3 regions of the Pseudomonas parafulva genome follow, and region 1 is predicted to be linked to each of the others. Evidence: riboswitches for the same ligand, from Rfam matches in the RefSeq annotation. Region 1 holds a riboswitch; each other region holds the start of a gene.
What was found. A riboswitch is a leader RNA that binds a small molecule or an ion and turns the genes downstream of it on or off. The one in region 1 is predicted to bind cobalamin.
Positions count from the first base shown of each region.

Region 1 (6,041 bases):
CCTTCGTAGTCATTGGGACTGACATTGATATCGAATGGCGGATAGTCGGGCCGGGAAGTGCCCAACACCAAGCGCTTGCGGGCGTCCAGCCACTGGCGCTCGGCCGTTTGCAGCTTCAAAGGCTGCGTGGCACTTACTGAACGGGCCAGCAAACTGCGCGTCTCGCTGGCCAGCGACTGCGCGACGGCGCACGCCAGCACCATCAGCAGGACGGTGCTCGCCAGCACGCGTTTGATCGTCATGCGCCGCTCAGTAGACGTGGTTACGCTTGGCGAGATCGACCATCTCCACCAGTGACTCGGTCTTGAGTTTTTCCATGATCCGGCCGCGGTAGGTGCTGATGGTTTTGGCGCTGAGGTTCATGCAGCTGCCGATGTTCTTGTTGCTTTCTCCACGTGTCAGGCGCCTGAGGACTTCCATTTCGCGGTTGGAAAGGCTCGCCAAGCGCACCGGCTCGCTTTCCAGCGAATTGCTGTTGACCGACATCTGCGGGAACGTCGAATAGCCTTTTACCAGGGCCTTGAGCGCGAACAGCAAGGCTTCGTGATCTTCCTCCTTGGTCACGAATGCGCCGATGCCTGCGTCCAGACAGCGGCGTACATACAAGTCTGTTGCCTGGCCGGTGAGGACCATGATTTTGGGCACCTGATCGAGCGATTGCAGGCGCTTGATGACTTCCATGCCGTCCAGCCCAGGCAAACCGATGTCCAGAATCACCACGTCCGGTTTCAGCTCGCGTGCCATTTGCGCGACTTCACTGCCATTGCCCACTTCTGCGATCACATTGAAACGTTCATGTTCGAGCAGCATGCGCAAAGATAAGCGGACGATGGGGTGGTCCTCCACGATCAGCACGTTGGTCATTAGGAAAACTCCTGTTCAGATGTGGTCCAGCTCCTGAGGTACTCAGGAATACTTCTGTAAGCGGGTTGTCAGAAGCGCAGCACGATACGACCATTACCGAACTTTAGTAATGCCGAGTATATGAGGTGTTGAATTACCCTCAAGGGGCTGTTGAAAATTCCTACAAAAAGGAGGCCGATTCAGCGGCGTTTGGCCTATTGTTGGCCGCCGAACCGTAAGATCAGCTACACGCTGTGTGTACTTTACTTACGCGTGCTGACGATGCAGGGTGCTCAACCAAAGATTTGCCAATCCGCGCGGGTCGAGCTGCAAGCATCCCCTGGCAGTTGGGGCATCGACCTTGCAAACGTTCCTGCGCACACCCTCGGCAAAAGGTGCACTCGAAGGAGCAGATGAAGGCATCGAGGCTGTCACCGGGCAGGGCGGCGTCACAGCACTCGCAGTTGGGGCGCAATTCCAGCATAAGCGTGATTCCTGTCGGGACTGTCTGCACGCAGTGTGTTCCGGACCGGAACTGGCTGGCAAGCTAGACGCGGTAAAGGTGCGCATGCCCCGCACGGTAAAGGGCCGATTCGGCGAATGGCGTGTCGCCCAGTACTCGGCCCACCAGAATCAACGCGGTGCGGCGATAACCTTTGACAGTGGCGCGCTCGACGATGTCGTCCAGTGTGCCTCGCACCCAATTCTGGTCCGGCCAAGTGGCGCGGTAGACCACGGCAACGGGGCAGTCGCCACCGTAGTGAGGCAGTAGCTGTTCGACGATGCGTGCCAGGTGCTTGACCCCCAGGTGAATGGCTAGCGTCGTGCCATGGCGCGCAAGCGCCTCCAGCTGCTCGCCGGCTGGCATGGGCGAGCTGTCTGCGAAGCGGGTCAGGATCACGCTCTGGGCGACGTCGGGCAAGGTCAGTTCGCATCCCAGTAACGCGGCGCTGGCAGCCACGGCGGTGACGCCTGGCACAATCTGATAGTCGATGCCAAGACGCTGCAGATGGCGGATCTGTTCACCGATGGCGCCATAAAGGCTCGGATCACCGCTGTGCACACGCGCGACATCCTTGCCCTGCGCATGGGCGCACTCGATGGCATCGATGATCTGCTCGAGGTGCAGCTCTGCGCTGTTGATCAGGGTATCGGCGCAGTGGCCTTCCAGAACGGCAAGGGGGACCAGAGAGCCGGCATAGATGATGACAGGGCAGGTGCGAATCAGGCGCTGCCCCTTGACCGTGATCAGCTCGGGGTCGCCGGGGCCGGCGCCGATGAAGTAAACCGTCATGGTATTCCTGAATGATTGACAAGGGTGAGCGGGATCAGTGAGCGATGGCCAGGGTCGCAGGGCCCAGCGTTCGACGCGTGACCAGCAGTTGCGGGTCGCCATTGTACTGGTCAGCCATGGCCAGCGCTGCACTCTCTGCCACGCCCCAGCACCCGCTGTGCGCATAGGCGACGGCTGAGCGATGGCTCAGATGCGTTTCGAAGCGATTCAAGTGCGGTGCAGGGTAGAACACCAAGGGCAGCGCCAGGTGGCTGGCCAGTGCATGCAGCCCTGGCTCGTGCGCCTTGAGATCGATGCTGGCGATACCGTGAAGGTGCGCAGGGTCCAGGCCTCGCTGGGCGAGGCCTTGTTCGAGCAAGGTCAACAAGCTGTCCATCGGGCAACCCCTGCGGCAGCCAAACCCTACGTAGAACGGCTTCACTCTGGTCGGCTGAAGCGGCGATACAGCGCTGCGCTGATCAGGCCAAGGGCAAGCCAGAATGCTGCATTGGTGAGCCAGGACGCCAGCTGGAACTGAGTCTCCAGCGCCGCTGGAGCCAAACTCTGGTGCACTTCAGGCTGAGGAGCACCCATCACGTGCGGCAGCAGCAGGACAATGACGCCCACCCCCTTCAAGGCCCAGTGGCGGGCAAATACCAGCAGTGCCAGGCCCACGGCCGTGGCACCCGCGGCGCCAGCCCACCAGACCTGGCGTTGCGCCAAGTCCGCCGCAGCGGTGCCCGGCAGCTCCGGCGGCAGCCCGAGCGTGGGCGCCAGGCAGAACACGGCGAAACCGGCCAGGCCCCAGGCAGCACCACTGGCCGTGGTGCGCGGTTGGCGCAGGCTGTACAAGCCAGCCAGTATCAAAGCGAACCCCACCGCCACGACCAGGTTGCCGCCGGTGGTCGAGAGCGTGCGCTGCCAACCCTCTTCGGGTGACCAGGCCTCGTCACTGTGCTCATGGGCAGCCTCGGTATCTTGGGCATGGGCATGGGCATGTGCCGGGGCCGATGCCTCGTATGTCTCCGCTTCCAGGATCAGCGGGCTGACCCACAAACTTTGCAGCACGGTCAGCAGCAGTGCCGCCAGCAGTCCGCTGAAGCCCGCCGTACGGGCAATGTGCGTGATCATGGGTGGCACTCAGTGGCAGGGGAAGGCGGCGCTGTGACGGGTGTCATGCGCAGCGTTGTGAACAGCTTCGATGTGCGAGAAGCCGGCAAAGTAGACCAGGCACAAGCCCAGCAGGCTGGCGCTCACAGCGACGACAATGCGTTGGCTGAGAGATACGGGGGCAACGATACTGGTAACGTGCGGACGGGTTGTGACGGGCATTGGCGCCTTCCTCTGCGTGTTGGGGACGGGCAGGCGCGGCAGCTGCAGGCGATACCTGCAGGAATGCGACAGCGCCCGCCCACCGCGGGGTGTTGATGGACGCCAGGCCGGTCTCCGGGCTTGCGAGGAGGAGTGTATCTCCTGGGCAGCGTCACCTTCCCATGCCGAATCTCCTGGCACAGTGGTAAAGACGCCTCACTCGCTTACCGTTGCGGGGGCAGCACCGGAATAGTCAAAGCCTGCCTGACAGGCCTGCGACGCACCGATTTCCCGTTTCACCCTCTTGGGGCACCTGACGCAATGCGATAGAGAAGCACGAGCGCTGCGCTGCGTCAAATGCACAGGCGAGGCGGGTAAGCGCTCGATCATTGCTGAGCGAAGGCGATTAGCCGCTCGCCATCGAGCCGATACCGTAGCCACTCGTTCTGCGGTTGCGCCCCTAGTGCGTCATAAAACCCAATGGCCGGCTCGTTCCAATCCAGCACACTCCATTCCAGACGGCCGCAGCCTTGGGCAACCGCCTGCTTGGCAATGTGCCTGAGCAACTGACGTCCGGCGCCATCGCCACGGTCGTTTGGGGTGATGTAGAGGTCTTCCAGGTAGATGCCATTGCGCCCAAGCCAGGTCGAGTAACTGTAGAAGTAAATGGCAAAACCAATCGCACGGCCCTCACGTTCGGCCATCAGGCAATGAACGGTGCTGCCTGCGTCGAACAGGCTGCGCTCGATGTCCTGGGGAGTGGCCAGCACTTCGTCGCGGGCGCGCTCGTACTCGGCCAATTCGGTAATGAAATCCAGAATCTGTTGGGCGTCAGTGCGTAGGGCAGGGCGAATTACAAGACTCATCGAACGCTTATCCTTTATCGGCTGCGAGTGGTACAGCTATGTGTATCTGCAAAATTCTCTGTATCTGTACTGCAAGGGTGAAGCGTGCACTGGGCTAGTGTGAACCCTTTCCTGAACCCAGTGGAATACCCGTCATGCTCGCCTCGCTCGACCTGCTGATCGCCTTCGTCCTGTTCGCATTCGTTTCTTCCATCACTCCTGGGCCCAACAACACCATGCTATTGGCTTCGGGCGTGAATTTCGGTGTGCGCCGCTCGGTGCCACATGCGCTGGGCGTCAGCGTAGGGTTCATGGTCATGGTGCTTGCCGTCGGCCTGGGCCTGGGAGAGGTGTTCAAGGCCTGGCCTGCGCTCTACACCGTACTGCGCTATGCCGGAGCGGGCTATCTGCTTTACCTGGCTTGGAAAATCGCCACCTCAGGGCCGGTTGGCACCGCTTCTGCGGCAGAGCCCAAGCCTATTGGCTTCTGGGCTGCGGCTGCTTTCCAATGGGTCAACCCGAAGGCCTGGGTCATGGCCATCGGCGCAATAACCACCTATACCCCGGCGCAAGGCTACGTCGCGAACGTGGTGGTCATCTCCGCCTTGTTCGCTTTGGTGAACCTGCCCAGCGTGGGGGTATGGGTCATGTTCGGCAGTGCGCTGCGCGGTCTGCTGCAGAACCCGCGCTGGCTGATGCTGTTCAATGTCCTGATGGCTGCACTGCTGGTCATTTCTCTCTACCCGCTGCTGTTTGTAGAATCGGCGTTTCACCCTTGATGCAGAAGGCAGCGCCCATCATGCAACTGACACCGTGGTCCCACGACTGTAGCGAAGGGTTCACCCTGCGCGGCTGGCGCAGCGAGCCTACAGGGCGACCCCTGCTGCACGTTCTGCACGGCAACGGGTTCTGCTCGCTGGCCTATCAACCGTTGCTGATGCACCTGGGGCTGCACTTCGATCTTTGGCTCAGCGACGTCCAGGGGCATGGGGACAGTGACCACGGCGGCCCATTCCGTGGCTGGAACCGCACGGCCGCGCTGGCCGCCGAAGCCTTCAGCGCACACGTGGCTGAGTATGGCAACGTACCCCGGCTTGCCATCGGTCATAGCTTCGGTGGAGTGCTCACCGGGTTGCTGCTGGCCAATGAGCAGCAGCTGTTCGAGCGCGCGGTGCTACTCGACCCGGTGATCTTCAGCCGGCGCATGCTGTTTTCGATGAAGCTGGCCGCCTGCTTCGGGTTGAATCGGCACCATGCGCTGGCGCGCAAAACGGCCGGCAGGCGCAGCACCTGGCCGGACCGCCCCTCAGCCATGACTTCCTTGCAAGGGCGGGGCATTTTCAAAGGCTGGACCGACGCGGCATTGCAGGCCTACGTGGCGCACGCGATCGCCGAAGGCGAAGGGGGTGTAATACTCAAGTGCCGTCCAAGCCGCGAAGTGGACATTTTCAGTAGCTATCCGTCCCACCTGTGGTCGAGCCTGGCGCGTATCAGCGTGCCGACGCGTGTGGTGTACGGCAGCCAGACCTACCCTTATGTACAGGCCTCGGCGATACGGCTGGCAGCGCTCAACCCTCATGTCAGTGCGCAGCAGGTCGCTGGCGGACACTGTTTCATGCAGGAAAATCCTGAGGCTGCGGCGCAGGAGGTGCTGGCTTTCCTCCGATCCAGCGTCCTACCCATAGAACACGCTGGGCCGTTCCAGGTAGCTAGCCCGTGAGTCGATGCAACGTTATCGTGGCACCCGCACGTTGAGGAGCGCACGATGA
Region 1 covers NZ_CP019952.1:2,335,995-2,342,035, forward strand. Annotated here, with positions in the region: gene B2J77_RS10560 (transporter substrate-binding domain-containing protein) at 1-236, opposite strand, end outside; gene B2J77_RS10565 (response regulator transcription factor) at 250-864, opposite strand; gene B2J77_RS10570 (DUF1272 domain-containing protein) at 1,085-1,327, opposite strand; gene cobM (precorrin-4 C(11)-methyltransferase) at 1,391-2,137, opposite strand; gene B2J77_RS10580 (cobalamin biosynthesis protein) at 2,172-2,558, opposite strand; gene B2J77_RS10585 (CbtA family protein) at 2,555-3,247, opposite strand; gene B2J77_RS10590 (CbtB domain-containing protein) at 3,257-3,448, opposite strand; cobalamin riboswitch at 3,536-3,759, opposite strand; gene B2J77_RS10595 (GNAT family N-acetyltransferase) at 3,814-4,293, opposite strand; gene B2J77_RS10600 (LysE family translocator) at 4,428-5,051, shown strand; gene B2J77_RS10605 (alpha/beta fold hydrolase) at 5,072-5,992, shown strand; gene B2J77_RS10610 (pirin family protein) at 6,038-6,041, shown strand, end outside.

Region 2 (6,041 bases), 110 kb from region 1:
TAGGTCTCGGCGCGGGTCAGCGGCGGCATCAGGTGATCGATGATCACGGCTTGCGTGCGTCGCTTGGCCTGCGCGCCCTCACCTGGGTCGTTGACGATGAACGGATAGATGTTGGGCAGCGGCCCGAGCAGCGCATCCGGCCAGCACGTATCGGACAGCCCTACCCCCTTGCCCGGGAGCCATTCCAGGTTGCCGTGCTTGCCGACATGGATGACAGCGTCGGCCGCATACACATGCCTCAGCCAGAAATAGAACGCCAGGTAGCCATGGGGTGGCACCAGGTCCGGATCGTGATAAACGGCGCTGGGGTCTACCTGATAGCCGCGAGCAGGCTGGATGCCGACGAAGGTCATCCCCATGCGCACCCCTGCCACCATCAAACGGCCCTGGCGGAACATCGGGTCCTGCTCCGGTGGCCCCCAGCGCTCCAGTACCGCCTGGCGGTTGGCGTCCGGCAGGCGGTCGAATGCCGCCTGGTAATCGACCAGGCTCATGCTCTGGGCACAGGGCCGCTGGTCGATCTGGTCGAGGTCGTTGGTCACACCGCCCAGCAATTGATGGATCAACTGGGTACCGCTCTCGGGCAGCTCGCTGACCGGATAGCCTTCAGTGCGCAGCGCACGCAAGATATTGAGCGCCGCAGCCGGCGTGTCCAGGCCCACGCCATTGCCGATGCGCCCATCGCGCGTGGGGTAGTTTGCCAGGATCAACGCCACGCGCTTGTGCGCATTGGGCTGGCGCGCCAGGGTCACCCAGCGCCGTGCCAGCTCGGCCACAAAATCCATGCGCTCGGGGTGGGCGCGGTAGCACACCACATCCGATTGGCTGCGTTCGCTGTGCCAGGCCATGTCCTTGAAGCTGACCGGCCGGGTGATGATGCGGCCGTCCAGTTCCGGTAGCACGATGTGCATGGCCAGGTCACGTGCGCCGAGGCCCTGCTCGCTGGCCTCCCAACCCGGTTGGTTGTCCTGCGCGCAAATGGCCTGCAACACGGGTATGTCTCGTCTTAGGGGGCGCAGGTTAGGACGCTCCGGGCTGGACAGGGCGAAACCCGTGGTGTTGAGCACAACCTCGGCGCCGACCATGTCGAGCCATGCTTCGACCTGTTCCAGGCAGGCGCTTTCCTTCAGGCTGGCCACCGCAATCGGCAACGGGTTCAAACCTGCTGCCTGCAGGCGCTGGCAGAACACATCGATGAAAGCCGTGTTCGCTGCTTGCAGGTGCGAGCGATAGAACAGTATCGGCGCCACCGGATGATCGGCATGCCAGTGCGGGTACCAGTCCTCCAGCGCCCCACTGCCCACCTGAGGGTGGTAAACCGTCGTGCGAAGCAACGCCCGCGGCTCGGCCCAGGGATAGTCACGGTCCAGCCACTGACTGGCAAGGTAGTAGAACAGATTGAGTGCGTTGGCCTTGCCACCCTGGCGAAGGTAGTGCCACAACTGCTCGGCTTGCGCCCCCTGCACGGACCCAAGCCCGGTCAGTTCCGGGTCGGGACGGTCGTCGCCGGGCACCAGAATCACGTGCACGCCGCGCTCGGCGAGCGTAACCAACTGTTCCACACCGTAGCGCCAGTACCCCACGCCGCCGTGCAGCGACACCAGGATGACCTTGGCGTGCTGCAAGACCTGATCGACATAAAGGTCGACCGAAGCGTGGTTCTGCACCTGCATGGGGTTGGCCAGGCGCAAGCTGGGATAGTCGCCGGGCAGCTGCTCGGCGCTGTCGGCGAGCAAGGCCAGGTGCGAATCCCCGCTGCAGAGGATGACCAGTTCGGCTGGCGTCTGGCCGAGGTCGGCAATGCTGTCGTCGGGCACGAAGCCGCCGGGCTGGGTCCGCAGCAGGTGCATGGGTCAGGCGCCCAGAGCGTGGCGCAGACGCGCTTCGAGCTGGGCGGGGTCAAGGTCCTGACCGATCAGCACCAGGCGCGTGACGCGCGGCTCTTCGGCGCGCCAGGCGCGGTCGAAGTGCTTGTCGAAGCGCGTACCTACCCCCTGGATGAGCAAGCGCATCGGCTTGCCAGCGATGGCGGCGAAGCCTTTGACGCGCAGGATGCCGTACTCGACCACCAGTTGGTTGAGCGCCTCGATCAGCACCCGCTCATCGGATTCGGGGAGGTCGATGGAGATGGAATCGAAGGCATCATGGTCATGGTCGTCATGGTCATCGCCGTCGTGATGGGCATCGTGGTGGGTCGGGCGGGCGTCGATGTGCTGCTCGGACTCGGCGCCCAGGCCCAGCAACACCTCCAGCGGCAACTTGCCACTGCTGGCTTCGATGACTTTGACAGCCGCTGGCAGCTCTTCGGCGACCTCGGCACGCACCTTGGCCAGGCCATCGGCATCGATCAGGTCGGCTTTGTTCAACACAACCAGGTCGGCGCTGGCCAGTTGGTCAGCGAACAGCTCGTGCAGGGGGGACTCGTGGTCCAGGTTCGGGTCCAGCTTGCGCTGGGCGTCGACCTGGTCCGGGTAGGCGGCGAAAGTGCCTGCGGCAACGGCGGGGCTGTCGACCACGGTGATCACCGCATCGACGGTGCAGGCGGTGCGGATCTCAGGCCATTGGAAGGCTTGTACCAGCGGCTTGGGCAACGCCAGGCCGCTGGTTTCGATCAGGATATGGTCCAGGTCGCCGCGGCGCGCCACCAGTTCGCGCATCACCGGGAAGAACTCTTCCTGGACGGTGCAGCACAGGCAACCGTTGGCCAGTTCGTACACCCGGCCATTGGCCTCTTCCTCGGTGCAGCCGATGCTGCACTGCTTGAGGATGTCGCCATCAATGCCCAGCTCGCCGAATTCGTTGACGATCACGGCGATGCGCCGACCCTGTGCGTTGTCGAGCATGTGGCGCAACAGGGTAGTCTTGCCCGAGCCCAGGAAGCCGGTGACGATGGTAACGGGGAGCTTGGCCAGTGTTTTCATGTTGCAGTGCCCTTGGCAGAATGGCGCGGGCATGCAGGACGAGCGCCGCCGACCAGACAGGCCAGGCATGTTCGCCACCGGATCACCCCGCCCGGTTTAAAGTCGAAAACGTTGCGAGGCAGGTCTCCTGGCTTGCACCTGCGCCAGGCACGGTCATCAGGACCGGGCTTGGGGGAAGACGCCTTCCCGCGCTTGGCGCAGTGGCAGTGTCGACCCATCAATGGTGCCTACAGTTGCGGGGGCAGCCGCGGCTTGAACCGCGTTCCCGTCTTAGCTCCGGCCTGGCCGGAGAACCTCGAACGGCCAAGGCTACGCAGTGGCTGTCGGGTGGTCAACCGTTGTCGAGGCTGTGGGGACCCGCACTGCTGCCAGACGGCGACCTTCGTCCCGCCCTCGCCCTCGCCACCCACGAATAAAGTGCAAGGCAGTACCCTTTCTCTTCATCGCCTGCCCGCTTTACGCGCTGACCATCCTCCTCTACCCTTCCCACTTCCCCTTCATGAGGTATTCGTCCAATGCGCCATTGATGCCGCCGTCTGCTTGACGGCCAGTCTTCACTTTCCGGTCGCCACCGGAAATGTCGCGGCATTTGTGGAGTTGCACATGACGACTACGTCTATCCTGACGCTGGACAGCGTCACCCTGGTCTTGCCAGATGGCAGGCCACTGTTCACCGATCTCACCCAGACCTTCGACACTACCCGGACCGGCCTGGTAGGCCGCAACGGCGTGGGCAAGACCCTGCTTGGCCAACTGCTCGCTGGCCGGCGTTCACCCAGCAGCGGCACGTGCCAGCGCTTGGGCCGTGTCCATCTTGTCGATCAACAGGTGATCGACACCAGCAAGACCGTGGCCGATCTGGCCCAGATGGGGCCCTTGATCGCAGCGCTCGAACGGATCGCACTCGGCAGCGTGGAGGCGGCTGACTTCGACACCGTCGGCGAGCGCTGGGATGCGCCCGAGCGCCTGCGCGCCCAGCTGCACCGCCATGGCCTGGGCCACCTGGACCTGCAACGCCCTGTCCATACCCTGAGCGGCGGGCAGGCCATGGGCGTGGCGCTGATTGGCGCCTGGTTGAGCGAGGCCGACTTTCTCATACTCGATGAACCTACCAACCACCTGGACGACCACGGTCGCACGCAGTGGCTGGCGATGATGCAAACCTGGAACCGCGGCTTGCTCGTGATAAGCCATGACCGTTCTCTACTCGAGCACATGGACTGTATCCTCGAACTGTCAAGCCTGGGCCTGAAAGCCTATGGCGGCAACTTCAGCCACTATCAGGCACGAAAGCGCTGCGAGACCACGCAAGCTGTGCAGCAGTTGGCACACCTCAAGCGCTCCCAGCAGCAGCAAGCCAGAGCCCAGCTACAGCAACGCCAGGCACTGGACAAAGCCCAGGCCCGGGCGGGGCGCAAGGCCAAGGGCGTGAACCAAGCCAAGATCCTGCTCGATCACCAGCAGCAAGGCGGCCAGGCGACGCTTGGCAAGCAGCGCCGACGCCATCGGGCGGCCGGGCAACAGCTGATCGACAGGGTGCGGGACGCTGCGCAAGCGGTCGAAAGAGCCTGCGAAATTACCGTGCACACGCCAACGCTTGAGCCCAATGTCCAGCGGCAGGTGGTACTGCTGCAAGCCTTGCGCCTGCCGCATGGCACACAAGTACCCATCGACCTCAGCCTGCGCCAGGGCCAACGTTGTGCCCTGACGGGCGTCAATGGCAGCGGCAAGAGCACACTGCTGAAAATGATCGCCGGCCAGTTGCCAGCGCCTGCAGGCCACCTCAAGGTCACAGACCAAACGGCGCTGCTCGACCAGCACTGCAGCGTGTTGTCGGCCGACGTAAGCGCGCTGGAACACGTACAACAGGCCAACCCGGCACTGGATCAGAGCCATGTACGCATGCTGCTGGCTCAGCTGGGCCTGGACGCTGCACGTGTCGCGCTGCCCAGCAGCCTACTCAGTGGAGGCGAGCGCATGAAGGCGGCTCTGGCGGGGATCCTGTACCGCAGGCGACCGGTGGAACTGCTGCTACTGGACGAACCTGGCAACCACCTCGACCTGCCATCGCTCAAGGCCCTGCAAAAGATGCTGGAGCAGTTCACCGGTGCGCTGATGATCGCTTCCCATGACCAGGTGCTGCTCGATGCGCTGAGGCTCGACTGCGCCTTACGCCTTGAAGGGCCGAGCATCAAGTGGTGATAGGACATTTCCGATCCGGCGAAGATGTATTAAGGTGGCGTGTGCGCATATAACAGCAGCCCGAACGTGGGCACTTGCAAGACAACGAGGGTGTCATGAGCAACGAAAGCATTAACTGGGACAAGCTCGGCTTCGACTACATCAAGACCGATAAACGCTATCTGTCTGTCTGGCGCGATGGCGCGTGGGATGAAGGCACCCTGACCGAAGACAACGTGCTGCATATCAGCGAAGGCTCCACGGCCCTGCATTACGGCCAGCAGTGCTTCGAAGGTCTGAAGGCCTACCGTTGCAAGGATGGCTCGATCAACCTGTTCCGCCCTGACCAGAATGCCGCCCGCATGCAGCGCAGCTGTGCGCGCCTGCTCATGCCCCACGTGCCCACCGACGTGTTCATCGAAGCCTGCAAGCAGGTCGTCAAGGCCAACGAGCGCTTCGTGCCCCCCCACGGCAAAGGCGCCCTGTACTTGCGCCCATTCGTCATCGGCACGGGTGACAACATTGGCGTGCGCACTGCGCCGGAGTTCATCTTTTCCGTCTTCGCCATCCCGGTAGGCTCGTACTTCAAAGGCGGCATGAAGCCTCACAACTTCCAGATCTCCAGCTTCGACCGCGCGGCTCCGCAAGGGACCGGCGCTGCCAAGGTGGGTGGTAACTATGCCGCCAGCCTGCAACCAGGCTATGAGGCGAAAAAGGCCAACTTCGCCGATGCCATCTATCTGGACCCGTTGACCCATTCCAAGATCGAGGAAGTAGGTTCGGCCAACTTCTTCGGCATCACGGCCAATAACGAGTTCGTAACGCCCAAGTCGGCTTCGGTGCTGCCGGGTATTACCCGCCTGTCCCTGATGGAGCTGGCGCAGTCTCGCCTGGGCCTGACCGTTATCGAAGGGGATGTGGAAATCAGCCAGCTGGATC
Region 2 covers NZ_CP019952.1:2,225,758-2,231,798, reverse strand. Annotated here, with positions in the region: gene cobN (cobaltochelatase subunit CobN) at 1-1,850, opposite strand, end outside; gene cobW (cobalamin biosynthesis protein CobW) at 1,854-2,921, opposite strand; cobalamin riboswitch at 3,021-3,234, opposite strand; gene B2J77_RS10060 (ATP-binding cassette domain-containing protein) at 3,525-5,123, shown strand; gene B2J77_RS10055 (branched-chain amino acid aminotransferase) at 5,198-6,041, shown strand, end outside.
Region 2: it holds a riboswitch for cobalamin, as region 1 does, so the genes downstream of both, cobW (cobalamin biosynthesis protein CobW) here and B2J77_RS10590 (CbtB domain-containing protein) in region 1, are expected to answer to the same signal.

Region 3 (6,041 bases), 1.1 Mb from region 1:
CCAGGCTTCGAGTGGGATCGGCGGTATCGGGAAGGACCAGGGCGCAATGCCGCTGGACAGGTCCAGCCACTGCTCGCGGGCGATGCCGTACTGCCGAACCGCGCGCAGCAGCCGGCCTCCATGTTCAAGCATTCAGATAAGCTCCCAGACAGAACACCAACAGCCACAGCCATACCCCACGCTGCACCAGCGTCCAACCGCCCTCGATGGCATCGGGGCTGGCCGGTGGGCCGTCGCCCAGGCGCGGGCGGTCGTGCAGCTGGCCGTGGTACACCGCCGGCCCACCCAATTCAACACCCAGGGCCCCTGCCCCGGCCGCCATGACCGGGCCGGCGTTGGGGCTGTCCCACAGTGGCCCCTGGCGCCGCCAGCAGGCCAGCGCCAGACGGGTTTTGCCCAGCACCGCATAAGTAAGCGCGACCAGGCGCGCCGGCACGTAGTTGAGTAGGTCATCGATGCGCGCCGCGCACCAGCCGAAGCGCTCGAAGCGCTCGTTGCGATAGCCCCACATGGCATCGAGGGTGTTGCTCAGTCGATAAAGCACCACCCCTGGCGCCCCGGCCACAGCAAACCAGAACAAGGCGGCGAATACGGCATCGCTGCCGTTTTCCAGCACCGACTCAGTGGCTGCCCGCGCTACCGCCGTCTCGTCCAGCTCACGGGTTTCACGGCTGACCAGATACCCCACCCGCCGCCGTGCTTCTTCCAGATCCCCCTGGCGCAGGGCCGTGGCCACCGGCAGCACATGTTCGCCCAGGCTGCGCAGCCCCAGGGCGCAGTACAACGCCAGCACATCGACCAGCCAGCCGATCACAGGCAGCCAGGAGAGCATGAGGGCCAGCAAGGTCAGGGGCACCACCGCCAGGAACCAGGCGCTCACACCATGACTGCGCCAACCACGCCCGCCGGCATTGAAGCGCCGCTCAAGGCTGCTGGCCATGTTGCCGAACGCAACCAGCGGATGGCGCCGCCGGGGCTCGCCGAACAATGCATCCAGGGCCACACCGGCCACGGTCAGCAACGCCACGCTCATGCGCCTTCTCCCCAACGGTTTTCAAACAGCATCTGGTGCAACGGCCGTTCTTCGGCCCAGTTCTGCATGACCAGCATGGGTGCAGGGTAGAATGCCGCCACCGGCCCCAGGCACAGCACGGCCACGGGTTTGGCGCCGCTGGGCATGCCAAGCAACGCTGCCAGCGCCTTGGGATCGAACAGCGATACCCAGCCCATGCCCAGCCCTTCGGCACGGGCGGCCAGCCAGAGGTTCTGGATGGCGCAGGCGAGCGAGGCCAAGTCCATCTCAGGCAGCGTGCGGCGCCCGAAAATGTGGGGCTCACGGTTGTCCATCAAGGCGGCGACCCACAGTTCGGCGCAATCGTTGATGCCCTCTACCTTGAGCTTCATGAATTCGTCCGAGCGCTCGCCCAGCGCCTGTGCAGTCAACGCCCGCTCGGCCTCCACCAGTGCCTGGATGCGCCCACGCAAGGCCCGCTCGGTGATGCGGATGAACCGCCATGGCTGCATCAAGCCCACGCTCGGTGCCTGGTGGGCTGCGCTGAGTAACCGTGTCATGACCTGCGGCGCCACCTCGCCTTGAACGAAATGGCGCATGTCGCGCCGCTCGCCGATGGCGCGATAGACCGCGGCACGCTCCTGGTCGCTGAACGCATGCTCGCTCATGGGCAAAGCAGCGCTGCGGCCGCCTCCGGGTTGGAGGGGAAGTAGAAGTGCACGTAGGACGCGGTCAAGCGGCCCAGCCGATACACGGCTTCGTTGCCGCGCCCGCCGTTGGGGCTCAACCCACGTGCCAGCGGCTTGAGCGCAGTGCTGGTCAGGGAGTGGTGGTAGGTATGGCCGCGCAGTGTGCCCTCGGGCAGCTCGACCGCTTGCAGGGCCAGGGCCGCCAGGCGCTTTTGCATGGTCGCTTCACCTGGCAGCAACCCGAGCAACTCGACCCTGTCCCCGGCCACGTCGGTCAGCGCGTCGAGCAGATACAGCATGCCGCCGCATTCGGCCAGCAGTGGCTTGCCTTGGGCGTGATGGGCGCGGATGGCCTGGCACATTGAGGTATTGCGCGCCAGGGCATGGTGGTGCAACTCGGGGTAACCGCCGGGCAGGTACAGGCTGTCCACTTCGGGCAGCTGCGCATCATGCAGGGGGGAGAAAAACTGCACCTGTGCGCCTAGACGGCGCAACAGGTCCAGGTTGGCGCCATAGAGAAAGGCAAAGGCTTCGTCGCGGGCTACACCGATACGTACACCCGCCAAGGTAGCCTGGGCGGATAGCGGATCGGCCGGCTCGAAGGTGACGGCCGGTGGCAACGCGGCATCGCAGCTGGCGCCCAATGCTTGGGCAGCAGCGTCCAGACGTGCGTCCAGGTCGTTCAACTCGCTGGCCTGCACCAACCCCAGGTGACGGCTGGGCAGTTCGATGCCGCGCTCGCGGGACAAGCCGCCATACCAACGCAGGCCCTCCGTCAGGCTGCCTTCGAGCAGTTGCGCATGACGCAGGCTGCCCACCCGGTTGGCCAACACTCCGGCAAACGGCAGGTCCGGCTGATAACGCGCCAGGCCCAGGGCCAGCGCGCCAAAGGTCTGGGCCATGGCCGTACCATCAATCACCGCCAGCACCGGCACACCGAAGTGACGCGCCAGGTCGGCACTCGAAGGGGTGCCGTCGAACAGCCCCATCACCCCTTCGATGAGGATCAGGTCGGCTTCACCTGCCGCCTCCCAGAGCAGCCGGCGGCTCTCCTCGGCACCGATCATCCACAGGTCGAGCTGGCGAACGGGTGCACCGCTGGCACGTTCGAGAATCATGGGGTCAAGAAAGTCAGGCCCGCATTTGAACACCCGCACCTTGCGGCCCAGATTCCGGTGCAGGCGCGCCAGCGCGGCAGTGACCGTGGTCTTGCCTTGGCCAGAGGCCGGTGCGGCAATCAGAACGGCGGGGCAATGGCGGGCCTGGCTCACAGCTCGACGCCCTTCTGGGCACGGATACCGGCCTGGAACGCGTGCTTGAGCATACCCATTTCGGTCACGGTGTCGGCCAGCTCGACCATTTCAGGCTTGGCCGCGCGACCGGTGACGATGACGTGCTGCATGGGAGGGCGGGCCTGGATGTCCGACAGCACCTGGTCCAGATCAAGGTAGCCGTGCTTGAGCGCGATGTTGAGCTCGTCGAGCACCACGAACTGCACCGCAGGATCCTGCAGCAGTTGCCGGGAGACGGCCCACGCCGCTTCTGCCGCCGCAATGTCACGCTGGCGGTCCTGCGTCTCCCACGTGAAGCCCTCGCCCATCACGTGGTAGCGCACCTGTTCGGGAAAGCGCCTGAAGAACAGCTCTTCGCCGGTGCTGTTGCGGCCCTTGATGAACTGCACCACGCCGCACTGCATGCCGTGGCCCAGGGCCCGGGCCAGCATGCCGAAGGCCGAGCTGCTCTTGCCCTTGCCATTGCCGGTGAGCACCAGCAGCAGGCCGCATTCGTTAGGGGAGTTGGCAATGCGCTCGTCAATGACCGCTTTCTTGCGCTGCATCCGTGCCAGATGGCGTTCGTCGCGCTCGGTGGCGTCGCTCATGGGAAGTTCTCCGCTGGCTGACACCACGATCGAGCGCCGTGTCAGGGAATGGGCAGGCAAACGGAGCGCGCGCAGGGGCATTGGCCAAAGCCAGAGTGCACCGCGCATCACCCTCCGTGATGCCGTTGGCAGTATCAGGCCGGTCTCCGGGCTCATGAGCGGGCCACTGGCCCTGACCTGCGCGCCTTCCCGGGGATCGTACCCAGTGGCCCTGCGCGGCCGTCTCTCACCTACCGTTGCGGGGGCAGCGCCGGAATCGCACCCTGCGGGCGCTCACCGACTTCCCAGTTTCACCCTGGCCAGACGTGGCTGGCGGGGCACCTGAAACACGCGCGAAGGTTAGAGGGTTGCACCCGGAGCGTCAATCGACGCGGCTCGCCTGGCGGCACAGCAGCGATCGCCGAGCCGCCGATGCAGCCCCTGCCGCCTGTGCGAATGAACCCGCGGCATTCCCTACCCTCTGAATCAATAGAACCTGCCGAGGACGCCGACCATGAACCGCGTGGCACTGCCTGTTGTACTTGTTGTAAGCCTGGGTTTGAGTGGCTGCGGCGAAAGGGCGCGTTATACGGTGGCCGACGGCAGCGGCCCCACACCGCAGCTGCCCTCCCCTGCCAAAACCCTGCTACCCACCGTGAACATCGCGCCAGCCGTCGGCTGGCCCGCCGGACGCATGCCCCAGGCTGCACCCGGGTTGCAGGTGTCGCGCTTTGCCGGTGACCTCGACCATCCGCGCTGGCTCTATGTGCTGCCCAATGGCGACGTGCTGGTGGCAGAAACCAACGCACCTGCCAAACCCGAAGACGCCAAGGGTATCCGCGGATGGGCCATGAAGCGGGTCATGGCACGCGCGGGGGCCGCCGTGCCCAGCCCTGATCACATTACCCTGTTGCGCGACGCGGACCAGGACGGCGTTGCGGAAATCCGCCATACCTTTGCCGACGGGCTGAACTCACCCTTTGGCATGGCGCTGGTAGGCACCGATTTTTACGTGGCCGATACGGATAAACTGCTGCGTTTTCACTACCAGCCCGGTGCACGCCAAGTAACCGGTCCGGCAGAGGTGGTCACCTCACTGCCAGCCGGCCCGTTGAATCACCACTGGACCAAGAATGTCATCGCAAGCCCCGATGGACGGCGCCTCTATGTCACCGTGGGCTCGAACAGCAACGTGGGTGAAAACGGCCTCGATCAGGAGCAGGGGCGCGCCGCGATCTGGGAGATCGACCCCAGCACCGGAAAGCACCGCCTGTTCGCCACCGGCCTGCGCAACCCCAACGGGCTTGCCTGGGAGCCTCACAGTGGCGCGCTCTGGACCGCAGTCAACGAACGTGACGAAATCGGCAGCGACCTGGTACCGGATTACATCACTTCGGTACAAGCAGGTGGATTCTATGGTTGGCCCTATAGCTACTATGGCCAGCACGTGGATGAGCGCGTGCAGCCCCAGGACCCTGCCAAGGTCGCCCAGGCACAGGTACCCGACTACGCCGTGGGGCCGCATACCGCTTCACTGGGGTTGGCCTTCGCCGGGCCGGGTGTGTTGCCGGCGCGTTTTGGGGCAGGTGCATTGATTGGCCAGCATGGGTCCTGGAACCGCAAGCCCCACAGCGGCTACAAGGTGATATTCGTACCCTTCGACGCCTCGGGAAAGCCGTCGGGCAAGCCCATGGACGTGCTCGATGGGTTCCTGAATGAAAGCGGCCAAGCCATGGGCCGCCCCGTGGGGGTTGCCCTGGATGGCCACGGGGCCGTGCTGGTAGCTGACGATGTGGGCAATACCATCTGGCGCGTCAGCAAAGCTCGGTGATCGGGCTCAGGGGTTCTGGGCCAGGTGCCCTTGTGGGATGACCCGCTTGGCCTGCAGGTAGGCCTTGGCCCAGTAGCTGTTTGACAGATAGTCCAACCGCACCGTACCGCCGGTGCGGGGCGCATGCACGAAGCGCCCGTCCCCTACATAAATACCAGCATGGCTTACCTGCGAACCGCCACTGGTCGCGAAGAACACCAGGTCACCGGACTGCAAGGACTTCACATCCACAGTAGGCGCACGCATGCCGATCATCTCCCGCGTGGAGCGCGGCAGGCTGATGCCGGCGGCATCGCGGTAGACGTACTTGATCAGACCACTGCAGTCGAAACCCGAATCGGGCGTATTGCCGCCCCAGCGGTAGGGCGTGCCAACCAGACCAATGGCGCGAATCAGTACGTCATCGGCAGTGGGCGAGAAGCTGGGTTGGCTATAGGTAACCTGAGGCTGCACGACCCGTGTAGGGGCAGGTGCCTGGGGTTGGCTCGAGCAGGCCGCCAGTAAGGCTGCCAGGGAAATGAAAGCGAAGCGCGCCATCGTTGTCATGGCCAAAACATCCTGTATGGGAACGCTGGGCCGCAGCGGGATAGAGTTGAGAAATTAGATTAGACGCTTTCTGTAAATACGCACGGCGTCGAGCTTTTTTGCAAA
Region 3 covers NZ_CP019952.1:3,434,755-3,440,795, forward strand. Annotated here, with positions in the region: gene cobD (threonine-phosphate decarboxylase CobD) at 1-132, opposite strand, end outside; gene cbiB (adenosylcobinamide-phosphate synthase CbiB) at 125-1,033, opposite strand; gene bluB (5,6-dimethylbenzimidazole synthase) at 1,030-1,686, opposite strand; gene B2J77_RS15415 (cobyrinate a,c-diamide synthase) at 1,677-2,972, opposite strand; gene cobO (cob(I)yrinic acid a,c-diamide adenosyltransferase) at 2,969-3,580, opposite strand; cobalamin riboswitch at 3,700-3,920, opposite strand; gene B2J77_RS15425 (PQQ-dependent sugar dehydrogenase) at 4,074-5,390, shown strand; gene B2J77_RS15430 (C40 family peptidase) at 5,397-5,936, opposite strand.
Region 3: it holds a riboswitch for cobalamin, as region 1 does, so the genes downstream of both, cobO (cob(I)yrinic acid a,c-diamide adenosyltransferase) here and B2J77_RS10590 (CbtB domain-containing protein) in region 1, are expected to answer to the same signal.